Regions from separate parts of the Bradyrhizobium sp. 160 genome, predicted to be linked through region 1. Evidence: predicted binding sites of a transcription regulator. Region 1 holds the regulator's gene; the other holds the start of a gene.
What was found. The regulator LexA, encoded in region 1, represses DNA repair genes until DNA is damaged. The targets are predictions, from matches to a motif close to TGTTCNNNNTGTGTTCNG.
Positions count from the first base shown of each region.

Region 2: the regulator LexA is predicted to act here: its motif matches at 4,065-4,082, upstream of IVA98_RS09790 (YifB family Mg chelatase-like AAA ATPase).

Region 1 covers NZ_JADPKD010000008.1:595,925-603,675, forward strand. The annotation lists gene IVA98_RS05590 (bifunctional diguanylate cyclase/phosphodiesterase) at 1-137, shown strand, start outside; gene IVA98_RS05595 (S41 family peptidase) at 220-1,557, opposite strand; gene IVA98_RS05600 (alpha-hydroxy acid oxidase) at 1,877-3,010, shown strand; gene IVA98_RS05605 (HAD family hydrolase) at 3,027-3,650, shown strand; gene IVA98_RS05610 (hypothetical protein) at 3,809-4,015, shown strand; gene IVA98_RS05615 (molybdopterin molybdotransferase MoeA) at 4,237-5,448, shown strand; gene lexA (transcriptional repressor LexA) at 5,626-6,327, shown strand; gene IVA98_RS05625 (hypothetical protein) at 6,895-7,329, shown strand; partial or broken gene IVA98_RS05630 (ComEC/Rec2 family competence protein) at 7,470-7,751, opposite strand, start outside.
Region 2 covers NZ_JADPKD010000028.1:35,190-42,940, reverse strand. The annotation lists gene IVA98_RS09815 (type II and III secretion system protein family protein) at 1-655, shown strand, start outside; gene IVA98_RS09810 (CpaD family pilus assembly protein) at 713-1,447, shown strand; gene IVA98_RS09805 (CpaE/TadZ family protein) at 1,444-2,733, shown strand; gene IVA98_RS09800 (tetratricopeptide repeat protein) at 2,813-3,586, opposite strand; gene IVA98_RS09795 (PilZ domain-containing protein) at 3,667-3,912, opposite strand; gene IVA98_RS09790 (YifB family Mg chelatase-like AAA ATPase) at 4,141-5,679, shown strand; gene IVA98_RS09785 (hypothetical protein) at 5,788-6,255, shown strand; gene IVA98_RS09780 (ATP-binding protein) at 6,466-7,751, shown strand, end outside.

The sequences.
Region 1 (7,751 bases):
TCGGTTGTTCGGAGATGCAGGGCTATCTTTTCAGCGCCGCAAAACCGGCCGACAAGATGCTGGAGCTGTTCGCGCTGCATCGCAGCCGTCTCGCCCGACGCGAAGGCAGCGAGAGCCGACGCCGCGAGGCCGGTTAGGCTTCGAAGACTGCGCCGCAAACGAAATCGCCCAGAAGCGGTCATCCGCTCCCGGGCGATCCATGTCTGAAGGCCGTCAGGTCTAGTTCGGCACCGCAGCCTTCGTCGCGCGCTTGGCGGCGACGGCATTCGCGGTGACGCCGTGAAGGAAGTCATAGGCCGCATGCAGCGCCTTGTCGTCCTTCTCCTCCGGCGGGACGTAGGATTGGGAACCGGTCTGCTCAGTGCCATCGGCGGCCGACAGGTGCCCGCGCATCTGGGACTCCGCCATGGTATCCATCCGGCCCTTCAGCTCGGGCGGCACGTCCTGGAGGATCTCGACGTCGGGCGCGACCCCCTGGGCCTGGATCGAGCGGCCCGACGGCGTGTAGTAGCGCGCCGTGGTCAGCGCCAGCGCACCGTTGCCGGCGCCGAGCGGAATGATCGTCTGCACCGAGCCCTTGCCAAACGAGCGCGTGCCGATGATCGTCGCGCGCTTGTGATCGTGCAGGGCGCCGGCCACGATCTCGGAAGCCGACGCCGAGCCGCCATTGACCAGAACCACCAGCGGCTTGCCCTTGGTGAGATCGCCGCCATGCGCGGTGAAGCGCTGGGTTTCTTCCGGATTGCGCCCGCGGGTCGAGACGACCTCGCCACGCTGGAGGAATGCGCTCGACACCGAGACGGCCTGGTCGAGCAGGCCGCCGGGATTGTTGCGCAGGTCCACAACATAGCCTGCGAGCTTCTCCGGAGGGACCTCCTTGGAGACCGACGCGATCGCCTTCTTCAGGCCGTCGGTGGTCTGCTCGTTGAACGAGGTGATGCGGATATAGCCGATGTCGCCATTCTCGACGTGGAAGCGCACCGGGCGCACATGGATGATCTCGCGGGTGATCGCGACGTCGAGCGGCGCGTCGGCACCCTTGCGCACGATGGTGAGCTTGGTCTTGGTGGCGACCGGCCCCTTCATCTTGTTGACGGCCTGCTCGAGCGTCATGCCCTGCACGGCCTCGCCGTCGATCTTGCTGATGAGGTCGCCGGACATGATGCCGGCCTTCGAGGCCGGCGTGTCGTCGATCGGCGAGACGACCTTGACGAGGCCATCCTCCATCGTGACCTCGATGCCGAGCCCGCCAAACTCGCCGGAGGTGGTCTCCTGCATCTCGGTCCAGGCCTTGGCATTCATGTAGCGCGAGTGCGGATCGAGCGAGGTCACCATGCCCGTGATCGCGCCTTCGATCAGCTTGGCATTGTCGGGCTTCTCAACATAGTTCGCCTTGACCCGCTCGAACACTGCGCCGAACAGATTGAGCTGGGAATAGGCATCGTCCGCGCTCGCCGCCGCCCGTGCCGCCCACACGCTGCCGTGGGGACTGGCTACCAGAAGGGTCAGACACACTCCCGTGAGCGCGCCCAGGGGGAACAGCAGGGTTTTCCGCATGGATAGGCTGGCCTTTTGCTTAGCGGTTCTGTTGAGGGCTTATCTCTCGGGCTTGGAAGCCGCCATGCAAATGGCGATCCAGGTCACCTCTCACAACACCATTCTGGTTTCTTCAAGGCCGCCTGGAAGGCCGGCGGCGGTACGCCGGCGAAATCCCTTCGCTTCGGCTTAAACTTTTGGCAACGTTCCGAAACCGCTTCGCGCAACGCGGCATCGGTCGGCCGCCCACGCCTCGCAGCTATGCGATTTTAGGATGGTTTTGGAGGGCCGGACACGCTAGGCGATGGCGACAAGACTTCAAATTCTCGGGAGGACAACAATGAATGACGCGCCCCGCATCCGGCCGGACAGGAACGTCGAACTCGGCGCCAGCAACGAGCCGTTCCAGAACCTGCACGAGTTCATCCGGAAGGCGCGCGCCAACCTCAACCAGAATGCCTGGGACTACATCGTCGGCGCTGCCGAGACCGAGACCACGATGCGCCGCAACCGCATGGCGCTGGACGAGATCGCCTTCCGCCCGCGCGTGCTGCGCGACGTTCGCAAGGTCGACGGCTCCGTCGAGCAGTTCGGCCGCAGGATGCGGCTGCCGGTGGTGCTCGCCCCCGTCGGTGCGCTGGAGATCTTCGATCCCGATGGCGCGGCAAGCGTCGCGCGCGCCGCCGGCACCTTCGGTGCGGCGCACATGTTGAGCTCGGTGTCCGAGCCGGGGCTCGAGAAGACCGGCGAGGCCGCGCCCGACGCGCTGCGGCTCTATCAGCTCTATGTCCGCGGCGACGATGCCTTCGTCGCCGATGTCGTCAGCCGGAGCGAGAAGAACGGCTATGCCGCGTTCTGCCTGACTGTCGACACCGCCCATTACAGCCGTCGCGAACGTGACATCGCCAAGCGCTACGTTCGCGAAAGCCGCCTGCGCGCGACCGGCGGCGATTTCCAGAAGGGTCTGGAATGGCGGACGGTGAAGATGATCAAGGACAAGTTCAGGATCCCACTGATCCTGAAGGGCATCGCCACCGCCGAGGACGCTCAGATCGCGATCGATCACGGTGTCGAGTGGATCTACGTCTCCAACCATGGCGGCCGTCAGCTCGATCACGGCCGCGGCGCCATGCATGTGCTGCCTGAAATCGTCGAGGCGGTGAAGGGCCGCGCCAAGATCATGGTCGATGGCGGCTTCTGCCGCGGCACCGACATCGTCAAGGCGATCGCGGCCGGCGCCGACATCGTCGGCATCGGCCGGCTGCAATGCTGGGCGCTGGCCGCGGCCGGCGAAGCAGGCGTGATGCGAATGCTGGAACTGCTGGAGGACGAAGTGCTGCGCTGCCTCGGCCTCCTGGGTGCCACCTCGTTCGCCGAAGTCGACAAATCCTGCCTGCATCAGGCGACCGCAACGAATGCGCCGAGCGTGTTCAGCGCGTTCCCGCTGTTCGACCACGAGCCCTACCGATACTGAAAAGTGAAAGAACGCGATGACCTCACTCTCCCCCGGTAGCGCCGATGCGCTCCTGTTCGATCTCGGCCGCGTGGTGCTCGATATCGATTTCTCCAAGGCGATCGCCTGCTGGGCGGGGCATGCGGGCTGCCAGCCCGAGGCCATCGTCGCACGCTATGTGCGTGACGAGGCCTACCGGCTGCACGAGGTCGGCAAGATCAGCGACGAGGATTATTTCCAATCGCTGCGTTCATCGCTCGGGATCGGCATTTCCGACGCGCAATTTCTGGAGGGATGGAACGCGATCTTCGCCGGCGAGATGCCTGAGATCGCCGAGCTCTTGCCGCGCGCGGCGAAGCAGGTGCCGCTATATGCCTTCTCCAACACCAACCGGCCACATGTCGACTATTTCTCGAAGGAATATGCCGGGGTGCTCGGGCATTTCCGCGAGCTCTATCTGTCGTCCAGCATCGGCCTGCGCAAACCGGATGCAGAGGCGTTCGATCATGTCGTGGCGGCGATCGGCCTGCCAGCCAGCCGAATCGTCTTCTTCGACGACCTTGCCGAGAACATCGAGGGGGCGCGAGCGCGTGGACTGACGGCGGTGCATGTCACCTCGCCCGGTGATGTCGGCAAGGCCTTGCTAGCGTTGGGAATTTGACCACCGATGCCGACCGGATCGGGTCGGGTTCCGGGCACCCAAATCCGCTCGGGTAGGGACCAATTCACTTTGTACATTTTTGTACAGAGTTCCGGGAACGGAATACCTCCCTCCGGACTCTATGAGTCCGTTGGGACGTCTACATCGGACTTATTCTCGTGCTGGGCAAAGCCTACCTCACAAAGCAAGCCTCCTTGCTGCTCGAATTCGCCAAGACCACCTCGGATTCGCGCCTCTCCGCCAAGCTGATCAGCAAGGCCGCCGACCTAAAGTCGCAGGCCGATCCGCTGCCGGACAAGGATCAAAGCCCCAAAGCTCCGGACGTGACAGCCGGCGTCAGTTCGGGCGAACAGACGCAGAGTTGATCCGATGCTGGCCGTGGCGCTCATCCTTGTCGTCCTCGCCATGGCTATCCTCGTACCGGTCTGTCTCGCCTTCCGGATCATGCCGTGACCGGTCTGCGCACGATTCTTCATGACGGAGATCACGCAGGATAAATCATCCTGTCGGCGCCTTTGCCTCACGCCTGCACTCGGCTAGAACTTTCGCCGCCCATTGCCGATATGCTCAGCAGGAGTTTCCGCCCTTGGCCTTGATGCCGGTTTCTGACGCGCTTGCCGCGGTGCTGGCAGGTGCGGAGCCGCTGCCTGAAGCGATGGTTTCCCTCAACGAGGCCTATCATCGCGTGCTCGCACGCGATGTCGCGGCGCTGCGCACACAGCCGCCGGAAGCAATGTCGGCGATGGACGGCTACGCGGTGCGCGCGAGCGATGCAACAAAGCTCGATAGTGCGCTCACCTTGATTGGCGAGGTGGCGGCGGGTCGTCCATTCGCGGGAACGCTGGGCCCCGGCGAAGCCGTGCGGATCTTCACCGGCGGCGTCATTCCCAACGGTGCCGACGCAGTCGTGATCCAGGAGGACACGGTTGCGGACGGCAAGCGCATCACGATCAAGGAAGCCGCCATTGCCGGCCGCCACATCCGCCCCGCGGGCGTCGACTTCTCCGAAGGCGACCTGCTCCTGCGCAAGGGAACCCGTCTCACCGAGCGCGATCTCGCACTCGCCGCCGCCATGAATCATCCGCAGCTTGCCGTCTGCCGCCGTCCGAAGGTCGCGATCCTCGCCACCGGCGACGAACTGGTAATGCCGGGAACCACGCCCGGTCGCGGCCAGATCGTCTATTCCAACGGCTACGCCCTGCACGCGCTCGCCCGCAGCGAGGGGGCCGATACCATCGACCTTGGCATTGTCGCCGATACGCTGGAGGCCACCACTGCCGGCATCCGCCGCGCCCGCGAGAGCGGCGCCGAGATCCTGGTCACGAGCGGCGGCGCGTCGGTCGGCGACCACGATCTGGTCCAGCAGGCGCTGAGGGACGAAGGCGTCGCGATGGCGTTCTGGAAGATCGCGATGCGCCCGGGCAAGCCGATGATGCATGGGCGGCTCGGCGCGATGCGCGTGATCGGCCTGCCGGGTAATCCCGTGTCATCCTACGTGTGCGCCTTCCTGTTCCTGGTGCCGCTGATTCGCGCCTTGTCGGGACGATCCGTGATTCATCACCGACAAGAGCGCGCCGTGCTCGGCCGCGATGTGGACGCAAACGATATGCGCGCGGACTATCTGCGCGCACATCTGGAGACGCGCGACGACGGCACGCTGGTGGCCCTTCCCGTCGATCACCAGGATTCCTCGCTGCTTGCGAATCTCGCTGCAGCACAGGCACTTCTCGTCCGCGCACCGTTCGCTCCGAAGGCAGAGGCCGGCTCGCCTTGCGAGGTGCTGCGCCTGCCCGTCTGAACGCATCCACTACACGCGTTCCGCGAACTTTGCCGCGTTCACGGTAAATTAAGCAGTTGCGGAACACATATGGAACATATAGTGTCCGTTCATGATTTGTTTCGAGCATGTAGCGGTCTACCGCTCCAATTCAGCGTCTCGGAATCGAACGACATCAACCGGGGGACTTTGGTCGAGATGTTAACGCGCAAACAATACGAGCTTCTGCGGTTCATCAGCGAACGTCTGAAGGAAAGCGGCGTGCCGCCCTCCTTCGACGAGATGAAGGATGCGCTCGACCTGCGCTCGAAATCGGGCATCCATCGCCTGATCACTGCGCTCGAGGAGCGCGGCTTCATCCGCCGCCTGCCCAACCGCGCCCGCGCCATCGAGGTGATCAAGCTGCCCGAGCTCCAGGCCGCCGCCGGCAGCCGCCGCGGCTTCACGCCGAGCGTCATCGAGGGCAATCTCGGCAAGGTGCGCGCGAGCTCCAGTTCTTCCGCGGACGAGGGCGAGCGTCCCGTTGCGGTGCCCGTGATGGGTCGCATCGCGGCCGGCACGCCGATCGAAGCGTTGCAGACCCGCAGTCACACCATCAGCGTGCCGCCCGACATGCTCGGCTCAGGCGAGCACTACGCACTCGAAGTGCGCGGCGATTCGATGGTCGAAGCTGGCATTCTCGATGGCGACATGGCGCTGATCCAGCGTAACGAGAGCGCCGATACCGGCGACATCGTGGTGGCCCTGATCGACGACGAGGAAGCGACGCTCAAGCGCTTCCGCCGCCGGGGGGCGTCGATCGCGCTCGAGCCCGCCAATGCCGCCTATGAGGTGCGCATCCTGCCGCCGAACCGGGTGAAGATTCAGGGCAAGCTGATCGGGCTGTACCGCAAGTACTGAGACGAGCTAGCGGTCATTCGATACCAATGATTCCGATTGGAGCGGACGACGGTCCGCTCCAGCTGGATAGTCTTTTGGTCTTGCGCAGATTATCCGGCCCCTCTCTCCGGCGCTCCATCCTCGGCATGCGGCCCCAAGCACTCATCGCTTGTGAAGAGATCTTAGGAGATTACGATGTGCAGGATCGCCTTAAGCGCCTTCGCAGCGTGCTGATCGCTTGATCGGCCGCGCAAGCATTCGCAACTCAATTGCAGCACCACGCACGCAAGTCGGCGCACGCAGGGAGCGAGCATTTCCGCAACGCCCGAACTGCCATCGACCGACAGCCACGGCGAAGCTGGCCACATTCCCCTGGTCGGCGCCCGTAGGCCACGGGCGCTCGCATCCGCCGAATGCACTGAAGCGAGCTTTGTTCCTATGGCTTCGGGAAAGATAATGTGATCGCGTCCGGCAACGCCAGCCGCAGATTTGCCTACAACGGAGCAGAGCGTTACGTGCTTCCACTCTGATAGAGGCTTGCGCCTCCGAAGGAGGCGCGGGTTGCTATCTTCGAATGAGGAGCACCCGATGTGTGACTACAGCCTGCATGCCGTTGCATCTCGCCCCGCCGAAGTCGGCGAGACGATCGTGTCGACAACGTTCCGCGGCACCTCAACGCGCGGCTTTGCTTCCGCGGCCGATCCGACCGTGGCCGTCTGCCTGCTGCCGGGAACGGAGCTCGCCTTCGCCGACAACGTCCGTTACGATAATCGCTGGATCTGGACGCGCACCATCAACTCCCGCGTCGGCAAGTTCGGCAAGATCGATCCGCACATACCCGACCGCCATCATGACGCGATCGAATTCCCCGACGGCAAATACGTGCTGGTGACGCAGCTCGTCGAAGGCCAGCGCGCAACCGTGCTGCAATTGCCGGTGACGCAGCCGGTCAGCGAGCGCGAGCACAAGCCGCAGATCGTCGCCGATAGCCGGTCGACGATCACGCGCTTGCCGATTGGCTGAGCCGTCCCCGCCCGCGGGGTCGGGCCAGGATTGAAATTGCCATCGCCGGCCGAGGCCGGCGAGATGGTAAGATTTAATGCTGCGGAACGTCCGGTCGGACCCGGACCTACTCTTCGCGTTTGTTTTTAATCGTCCGGCGCCTAATCGTCGACCTGCAGGTCGGTCTCCGCCGGCGTTGCATCCCGGTTGCGGGCCGCGGCCGTCCTCGGCACAAGGCTGCCGTCGAAATCACCCTCGCCGGCGCCGGCCGGCAGCCAGGGACGGCTTGTGCCTCTTGCTCTCACCGCCTGAATCGCAAAGCCGTCACCACGCTGCGTCAATGCCAGCGCGCCTTGGCTGGCGAGACGTTGCCGGTCGACCACCATCGCCGCGCAATCGGGCGGCGCGGGGCGCGTCGTGACCACCAGCGCGGCACGACTGCA
Region 2 (7,751 bases), on a different contig from region 1:
GCCGAGCCTAACCGCGATCTCCGGCGAGTCCGCCACCTTCATCGCCGGCGGTGAATTCCCGATTCCGGCCGGCTATTCCTGCGATCCGGTCACCCACGTCTGTACCACCCAGATCACCTATAAGAAGTTCGGCATCTCCCTGAACTTCACGCCGGTCGTGCTGAGCGAAGGACGTATCAGCCTGCGCGTGATGACCGAAGTCTCGGAGCTGTCGAATCAGAACGCCATCTCGGTGACGCAGGCGGTGTCCGCGGGCCAGACTAGCTCGATCACCATTCCCTCGGTTCAGACCCGCCGCGCCGAAACGACACTGGAAATTCCCTCCGGCGGCTCGATGGCGATGGCCGGCCTGATCCAGCAGCAGACCAAGCAGGCGATCAACGGCCTGCCCGGCGTGGACCAGGTGCCGATCATCGGCGCGCTGTTCCGCAGCCAGGACTTCGTCAACAACGAAACCGAGTTGATGGTGATCGTGACGCCCTATGTGGTGCGCGCCGTCGCCCAGAAGGAATTGTCGCGGCCCGACGACGGTTTCGCGCCGGCTTCCGACGCGCAGACGGCGCTGCTCGGCCGCATGAACCGCCTTTATGGCATCACGCGCCGCGTCGATCCCATCAACGGCACGCCCGGCGATTTCGGCTTCATCATCGATTGACGACGAGCGGACGGCCTGGGGACCGGAGCAGAAACGGGGCAAGAGGGGAATCAAGCGATGACGAGGACGATAGCCGACCGACGCCGCCCTTTGAGCGTCGCGCTGGTGCTGACGGGGCTGTCCGTCATGCTGGGCGCGTGCAACACCACCGGTGAAATCGTCACTCAGACAGTGCCGACCGACTATCGCCAGCGCCACCCGATCGCGGTGCAGGAGGGTAGGCGCTCGATCGTGATCTTCGTCGGCAAGGCGCGCGGCGGCCTCTCGGCCGCGCAGCACGCCGATGTCGCTGGCATTGCCCGGGATTGGATGCGCGAAGGCACCGGCTCCGTCGTCGTCGACGTGCCCGTCGACACCGCGAATTCGCGTGCCGCGGCGGCGACTTATCGAGAAATTCGTTCCGCGCTCGCATCCGGCGGCGTGCCCTCGCACGCCATCCTCCAGCATCCCTATCGTCCCGAAGACCCCGGCCTCCTGCCGACGATCCGGCTGAGCTATTCCAAACTCAGCGCGGTGGCCGGACCCTGCGGGTTGTGGCCGGAAGACGTTGGTCCGAACATCCTCGACCCCGGCTACAATGAGAACCGGCCGTATTTCAATCTGGGCTGCGCCAGCCAGCGCAACCTCGCGGCCATGATCGACAATCCCGCCGACCTCGAGCAGCCGCGCGCCGAGACGCCCGCCTACACCGCACGGCGCGACATCGCCTTCGACCGCTATCGCAAGGGCTCGACGACCGCGACTTCCTATCCCGAGGCCGACAAGGCCAAACTTAGCGACACCGGCAAATGACTGGCATCCACGACGAAGAAGCGGACGATCCGCGGCACCCCGACGAACACATTGCACCGGTTCCTCGCATCTCGGTGCAGGCCTTTTGCGAGACCGAGCAGACGCTCGCCGCGGTGACCGCGGCGGGGGAGGATCGGCGGCTCGCCAAGGCGCATCTCACCGCCAGGGACGGTGGTCTCGCTGCGGCAATCGAAGTCTATGAAACGATGCCGACGCCGAACGTGATCGTGATCGAATCCGACGGCACGCGTGACATCCTGGAGGGGCTCGACGACCTCGCCGGCGTCTGCGACCCCGGCACCCGCGTCGTGGTGATCGGCAATCCCAACGACACCGCGCCCTATCGCGAGCTGGTCCGCCGCGGCGTCAACGACTACGTGGTCGGGCCAGTCGAAACCCTCGACGTCGTCCGCTCGATCTGTAGCCTGTTCTCGGCATCCGAAGCCATCATCACCGGCCGCGTCATCGCGGTGGTCGGCGCCAAGGGCGGCGTCGGCGCGTCCACCGTTGCGCACAATGTGGCCTGGACCATCGCCCGCGACCTCGCGCTCGATTCCGTCGTGATCGATCTCGACCTCGCCTTCGGTACTGCGAGCCTCGACTACAATCAGGATCCGCTGCAGGGCATCGCCAACGCGGTGCTATCGCAGGACCGGCCCGACACGGCGCTGATGGAGCGCCTGCTTGCCAAATGCACCGAGCGCCTCAGCCTGCTGGCGGCCCCCGCGACGCTCGACCGCGTCTACGATTTCGGCGCCGAAGCTTTTGATGCGGTGTTCGACACGCTGCGCATGACCACGCCCTGCATCGTGCTCGACGTACCCCACCAATGGTCGGGCTGGACGCGGCGGGCGCTGGTCAACGCCGACGACATCGTGATCGTGGCCGAGCCCGATCTCGCCAATTTGCGCAACACCAAGAACATGCTGAGCGTGCTCAAGGCGGCGCGCCCGAACGACCGGCCGCCGCTGTACTGTCTCAACCAGGTCGGCATGCACAAGCGCGCGGAGATCGAGGTCAAGGCTTTCGCCAAAACCATGGAGAGCCAGCCGCTCGCGGTGATCCCGTTCGATTCGAAGCTGTTCTCGACCGCCGCCAACAACGGCCAGATGATCGCGGAGATCTCCAAGAGCCACCGCACCACCCTTCTGTTCCAGAACATGGCCAACCGCCTCGCCGGCCGCGGCGAGGTGAAGAAGCCGAGGCGCTCGCTGCTCGGCCCGCTGCTGAAGAAGCTGAAGGGCAGGTCGGGCCGCGGATCCGCCCCGCATCGCAAGGCGTCGTAGGGGCTGGACGCGTTTTCGAGCGACGGATCCGGGTTCGCGTCAAGAAAGCGCGCCAAAAACGAGATCTAAACGGCGCGGGCTATTTGTCCGCCCGCTGCTGCTTCTTCGCCAGCAATTGCCGCAGCGCCGTGACCTTTGCCGCCGCCTGATCCGGCGGCAGGTCGGTCCTCACGATAGCCTCGGCCTCGGCCTGCTTTCCTTCCAGTCCCAGCACCAGCGCGAGATTGGCGCGCACGCGGGAATCGGCGGGATTGCGCTCGTGCGCGCGGCGCATCGTTTCCTCCGCCCGCGGCAGATTGTTCTGGAGCATGTAAGACAGGCCGAGATTGGACAAAACCTGCGGCTCGTCGGGCACGATCTTCAAGGCGGTCGCATAATATTGCTGCGCCTCCTCATTGCGGCCGAGCTGATCGAGCGCCGCGCCCTGCGCCGACAGGATGCGCCAGTCCGGATCCTCGGGCGTATGCGCTCGGCCGAGGACGTCGAAGGCCTGCTGGAAATTGCCGTTGTCAGCGAGCGCGCGGCCATAGCCGGCGAGCAATGCCTTGTTGCTGGGATGGCCGAGCACGGCCTGCTCCATCACCGCGACCGCCTGCGCCCGCTGGCCGCTATCGCGCAGCGCCTTGCCATAGGCGAGCACAACGCCGGGATCACCGGGCGTGGCGCGATAGCGTTCGCGCAAGGTGTCCATGTCCGGCTTGGCGTCGGCCTTCACACTGGCTTCAGATCTGACGCCGAGCGCGCCGGTGACATCCTCGATGCCATTGGTCTGGCAGCCGGCGAGGACAAGCACCATCAACGCGGGAAGCAGGAATTTCGCCGAAGGAGAGGCGGGAGACGGACGCTTGGACATACTCTGATCACTCGGCGACTGATCAGAGATGCTTACCCATTAACGCTAAAGCCCCGTTAAGGAGGCGCGACCATTAAGGTCTAATCGACGAACTCCGCGCCGAACTCGCAGCCGATGCGCCAGCGCAGGCGGCATTGGCGGGAATAATCGGGCGCGAAGATGATGGTGAATTGCGGCGGCACTTCCAGGAATTCCGCCACCACTTTCACGCCGCCATCCGAGATATCCGTGATCGTGCAGTCGCGCGGCAGCGAGCCCGCGCCAAAATGGATTTTGGCGAGCCGGCTGCATACCCGACGTTCGCTTCTCCGGCGATTTGCAAGCATTTGAATTCTTCACCCGTTAGACCACGGCCCATCCCGCAAGCGTAGGAGTAGCGGACATTCGTTGGAATGTGCTGAGGGGAGCCGCTCGCATTCGAGGCGTAGTGTCCGCTTCACGTTTACGATCGGATAGTACTTTTGTCGGTCCTTGGACATGTTCCTGTATTGTTCTTGCGCAAGGCGCCCGACTCTGCTACCCCTAATCGCGCGAAAGGGCAGGCTGGTTCGAGCATGGTTCAGCGGGTTTCTACCGTCGCCTTTGAGGGGATTGAGGCCCGTGCGGTCGACGTGCAGGTGCAGGTCGCCCCAGGGCTGCCGGCCTTCGCCATCGTCGGCCTGCCGGACAAGGCGGTGTCGGAGGCACGCGAGCGGGTGCGTTCGGCCCTGATCGCCTCGGGGCTGGCGCTGCCGGCGCGGCGGATCATCGTCAATCTGGCCCCGGCCGACCTGCCCAAGGAGGGCAGCCATTACGACCTGCCGATCGCGCTCGGGCTGATGGCGGCGATCGGCGCGATCCCGCCCGATGCACTGGCTGGCTTCACCGTTCTCGGCGAGCTCGGCCTCGACGGATCGATTGCGCCGGTCGCAGGTGTCCTGCCCGCCGCGATCGGCGCCAATGCGCGCGAGGAGGGCCTGATCTGCCCGGCAGCCTGCGGCTCGGAGGCGGCCTGGGCGAGCCCGGACATCCAGATCATCGCCGCACAATCACTCATTCAGATCGCCAACCATTTCAAGGGCACGCAGGTGCTGTCGCGGCCCTCGCCGAAGGTGCATGAGGCCGCCGCCTCGTCCCTCGACCTGCGCGATATCAAGGGCCAGGAGAGCGCCAAGCGGGCGCTCGAGATCGCAGCCGCGGGCGGACATCACCTGCTGATGATCGGCGCGCCTGGCGCCGGCAAATCGATGCTGGCGGCCCGCCTGCCCTCGATCCTGCCGCCGCTGTCGCCAGGCGAACTGCTCGAAGTCTCGATGATCGCCTCCGTCGCCGGCGAGATCGAGGGCGGCGCGCTAACCGCGCGGCGGCCGTTCCGCTCGCCGCATCATTCCGCCAGCATGGCCGCGCTCACCGGCGGCGGCGTGCGCGCCAAGCCCGGCGAGATCTCGCTGGCGCATCAGGGCGTGCTGTTCCTCGACGAGCTGCCGGAGTTCGATCCGCGCGTGCTGGATTCGCTGCGCCAGCCCCTCGAGAACGGCGAGGTCGCGGTGTCGCGCGCCAATCATCGCGTCACCTACCCTGCCCGCTTCATGCTGGTGGCCGCAATGAATCCCTGCCGCTGCGGCAACGCGTTCGAGCCGGGCTATGCCTGCAAGCGCGGCCGCATCGACCGCTGCACCGGCGACTACCAGGCGCGCATCTCGGGTCCCTTGATGGATCGCATTGATCTGCGCATCGAGGTGCCGGCGGTGACCGCGGCCGATTTGATTCTGCCGCCGCCAGCGGAAGGCTCCGCCGAAGTCGCCGCGCGCGTGGCGGCGGCACGCGACATCCAGCTCGCGCGTTATGCGGATGCCGGCCTGCCCAACGTCCGCACCAATGCCGAGGCGCCGGCCTCGGTCCTCGAAGAGATCGCAAAACCGGATGCGCAAGGCGCCAAGCTATTGCGGGACGCGGCGGAGACCATGCGGCTGTCGGCGCGCGGCTATCACCGCGTGCTGCGGGTCGCGCGCACGCTGGCCGATCTCGATAACGCGGACAAGATCGGCCGGCTGCACCTCGCCGAAGCGCTGTCCTACCGCGCACTCGCGGAGGATGTACGGCAGATGGCGTGAAGCCCGCACGCATCAACCCGGCGGTAACGAGTTTCCTTTACGCTCTGCAAACCATAAGCCGCATGTGTTTCCAACACGAGTTCCCGCGGGGCGGGCGAGTAGAGTGTCATGTTGCGTTTCAAGATCCTGGCGTCGGTTGTTCCCCTGTTGGCGGCGGCGGTGTTCGCCCGCGCCGAGATCGGATCGGTCTCGCATCCCTGCATTGCCCTGGGCGAGACCTCGGTCGAGCTCACCTCCGTGTTCTGGACCGCCGGCGTGCATGTCGCCTTCACCGATGATCCCGCGCAGGCCACGGTACGGGTCCAGGTCACCGACAATGCGGACGCTGCGGACTTCGCGGTGGTCGACGATGGCCTCGGCTCGGAATCGGATTCCTGCCAGGGCAATCCGTCGACACGCCTGGTCTCGATCGCCGCGCAGCCCGTCGACGGCGGCCAGGTGATCTATCTCTCCACCGAAGGACCGGCCGATTACCGCATCTATGTGCGCTCGAAGACGTTCTCGCAGCGCGAGGCCGCGGCGCTGATCGTCGGCGCCCGCGGCGGCCATGGCCACCTGCAGGCCGCCTCGCTCTAAAGCGCGCTGAGATCACGATCGCGCTTTAGCTTCTTGCTTGAGCATGATCTTTTCGGAAAATCGCTGCACACTTTTGCGGATCATGCTCTGAAGCGTTAACACCTCGTCAACCCTGTTGGGAGGCGGCGCCAAAGCCTCAAGCTGTTCGCAAGGTCGACGCGACATCGTCGCACACGGCGGGCACGGGGTTTCGGACAAGGGTCGGTGGCGATGGGTCGGACGTTCCGGATCAAGGTGCGCATGCGCCGCTTCAGGCGACAGCATCCCCGTATCGCTTTCGCGCTGCGCTCGTTCATTATCTTCTCGGCGACGTTCGGCGCCGCCTACGGCTTCGTCTCCGGCAGCCGGTCCGAGAATTCCGGCTACGATCCCAACGCCTTTGCGATCGGCGCGAGCTTTCTGTTCGCGCTGGCGTGCCTTGGTCTTGCGACGCTGAGCATGCGGCTGCGCTTCGTCAACAAGCGGCTGCGTTCGCTCGCCGCCCACAACGAGGCGCTGATCGACCGCAATTGGGAGCTCAAGGAAGCCGAAGAGCGCGCCCGCAGCCTGTTCGAGCAGCAGGGCGACCTGATCGTGCTGCGCGACACGAGCGGCCGCATCACCTTTGCCAACGACGCCTATTGCGCGCTGGCGGGACAGGCCCGGAGCGCGCTGGTCGGCACACGCTTCGACTTCGACGTGCTGGAGCAGGGCGACAGCGCGCGCGAGAGCAGCGGCACGCGCGTTCACGACCAGAAAATCGCAACCCCGCTCGGTGCGCGCTGGATCGCCTGGCGCGAGGGCTATGTGCGCCGCGATGCCGGCCAGCCCGCCGAATTGCAGAGCGTCGGACGCGACGTCACCGACCGCACCGAGACCGAGCGCGCTTTATCCGACGCGCGCGATCAGGCCGATGCCGCCAACCGCGCGAAATCGCGTTTCCTCGCGATGGCCTCGCACGAAATCCGCACGCCCCTCAACGGCATCATCGGCATGGGCAGCCTCTTGCTCGACACCATGCTGACGCCGGAGCAGACGACCTATGCCAGGGCGGTGAAAACCTCGGGCGAAGCACTGATGGCGCTGATCGAGGAGCTGCTCGATTATTCCAAGATCGAAGCCGGCAAGCTCGATCTCGAGCAGCGTCCTTTCGCCTTGTCCACGCTGGTCGAGGAGATCACCGAGCTTCTCGCGCCGCGTGCGCAGGCCAAGAGTCTCGAGATCGCGTCCTATATCGACGAGCGCCTGCCGCTCGAGGTCGTGGGGGACGCCGCGCGGCTGCGCCAGGTGCTGCTCAACCTCGCCGGCAACGCCATCAAGTTCACCGCGAGCGGCGGCGTCGCGCTGATCGTCGAGCCCGGCATGCGGCCGAACGAGATCAGCTTCCTGGTCCGCGACACCGGCATCGGCATCGCGTCGGAAGCGCAATCGCGCATCTTCCGGGAGTTCGAGCAGGCGGACGAGCGCGTCGCGCGCACCTATGGCGGCACCGGGCTAGGCCTGTCCATCAGCGAGCG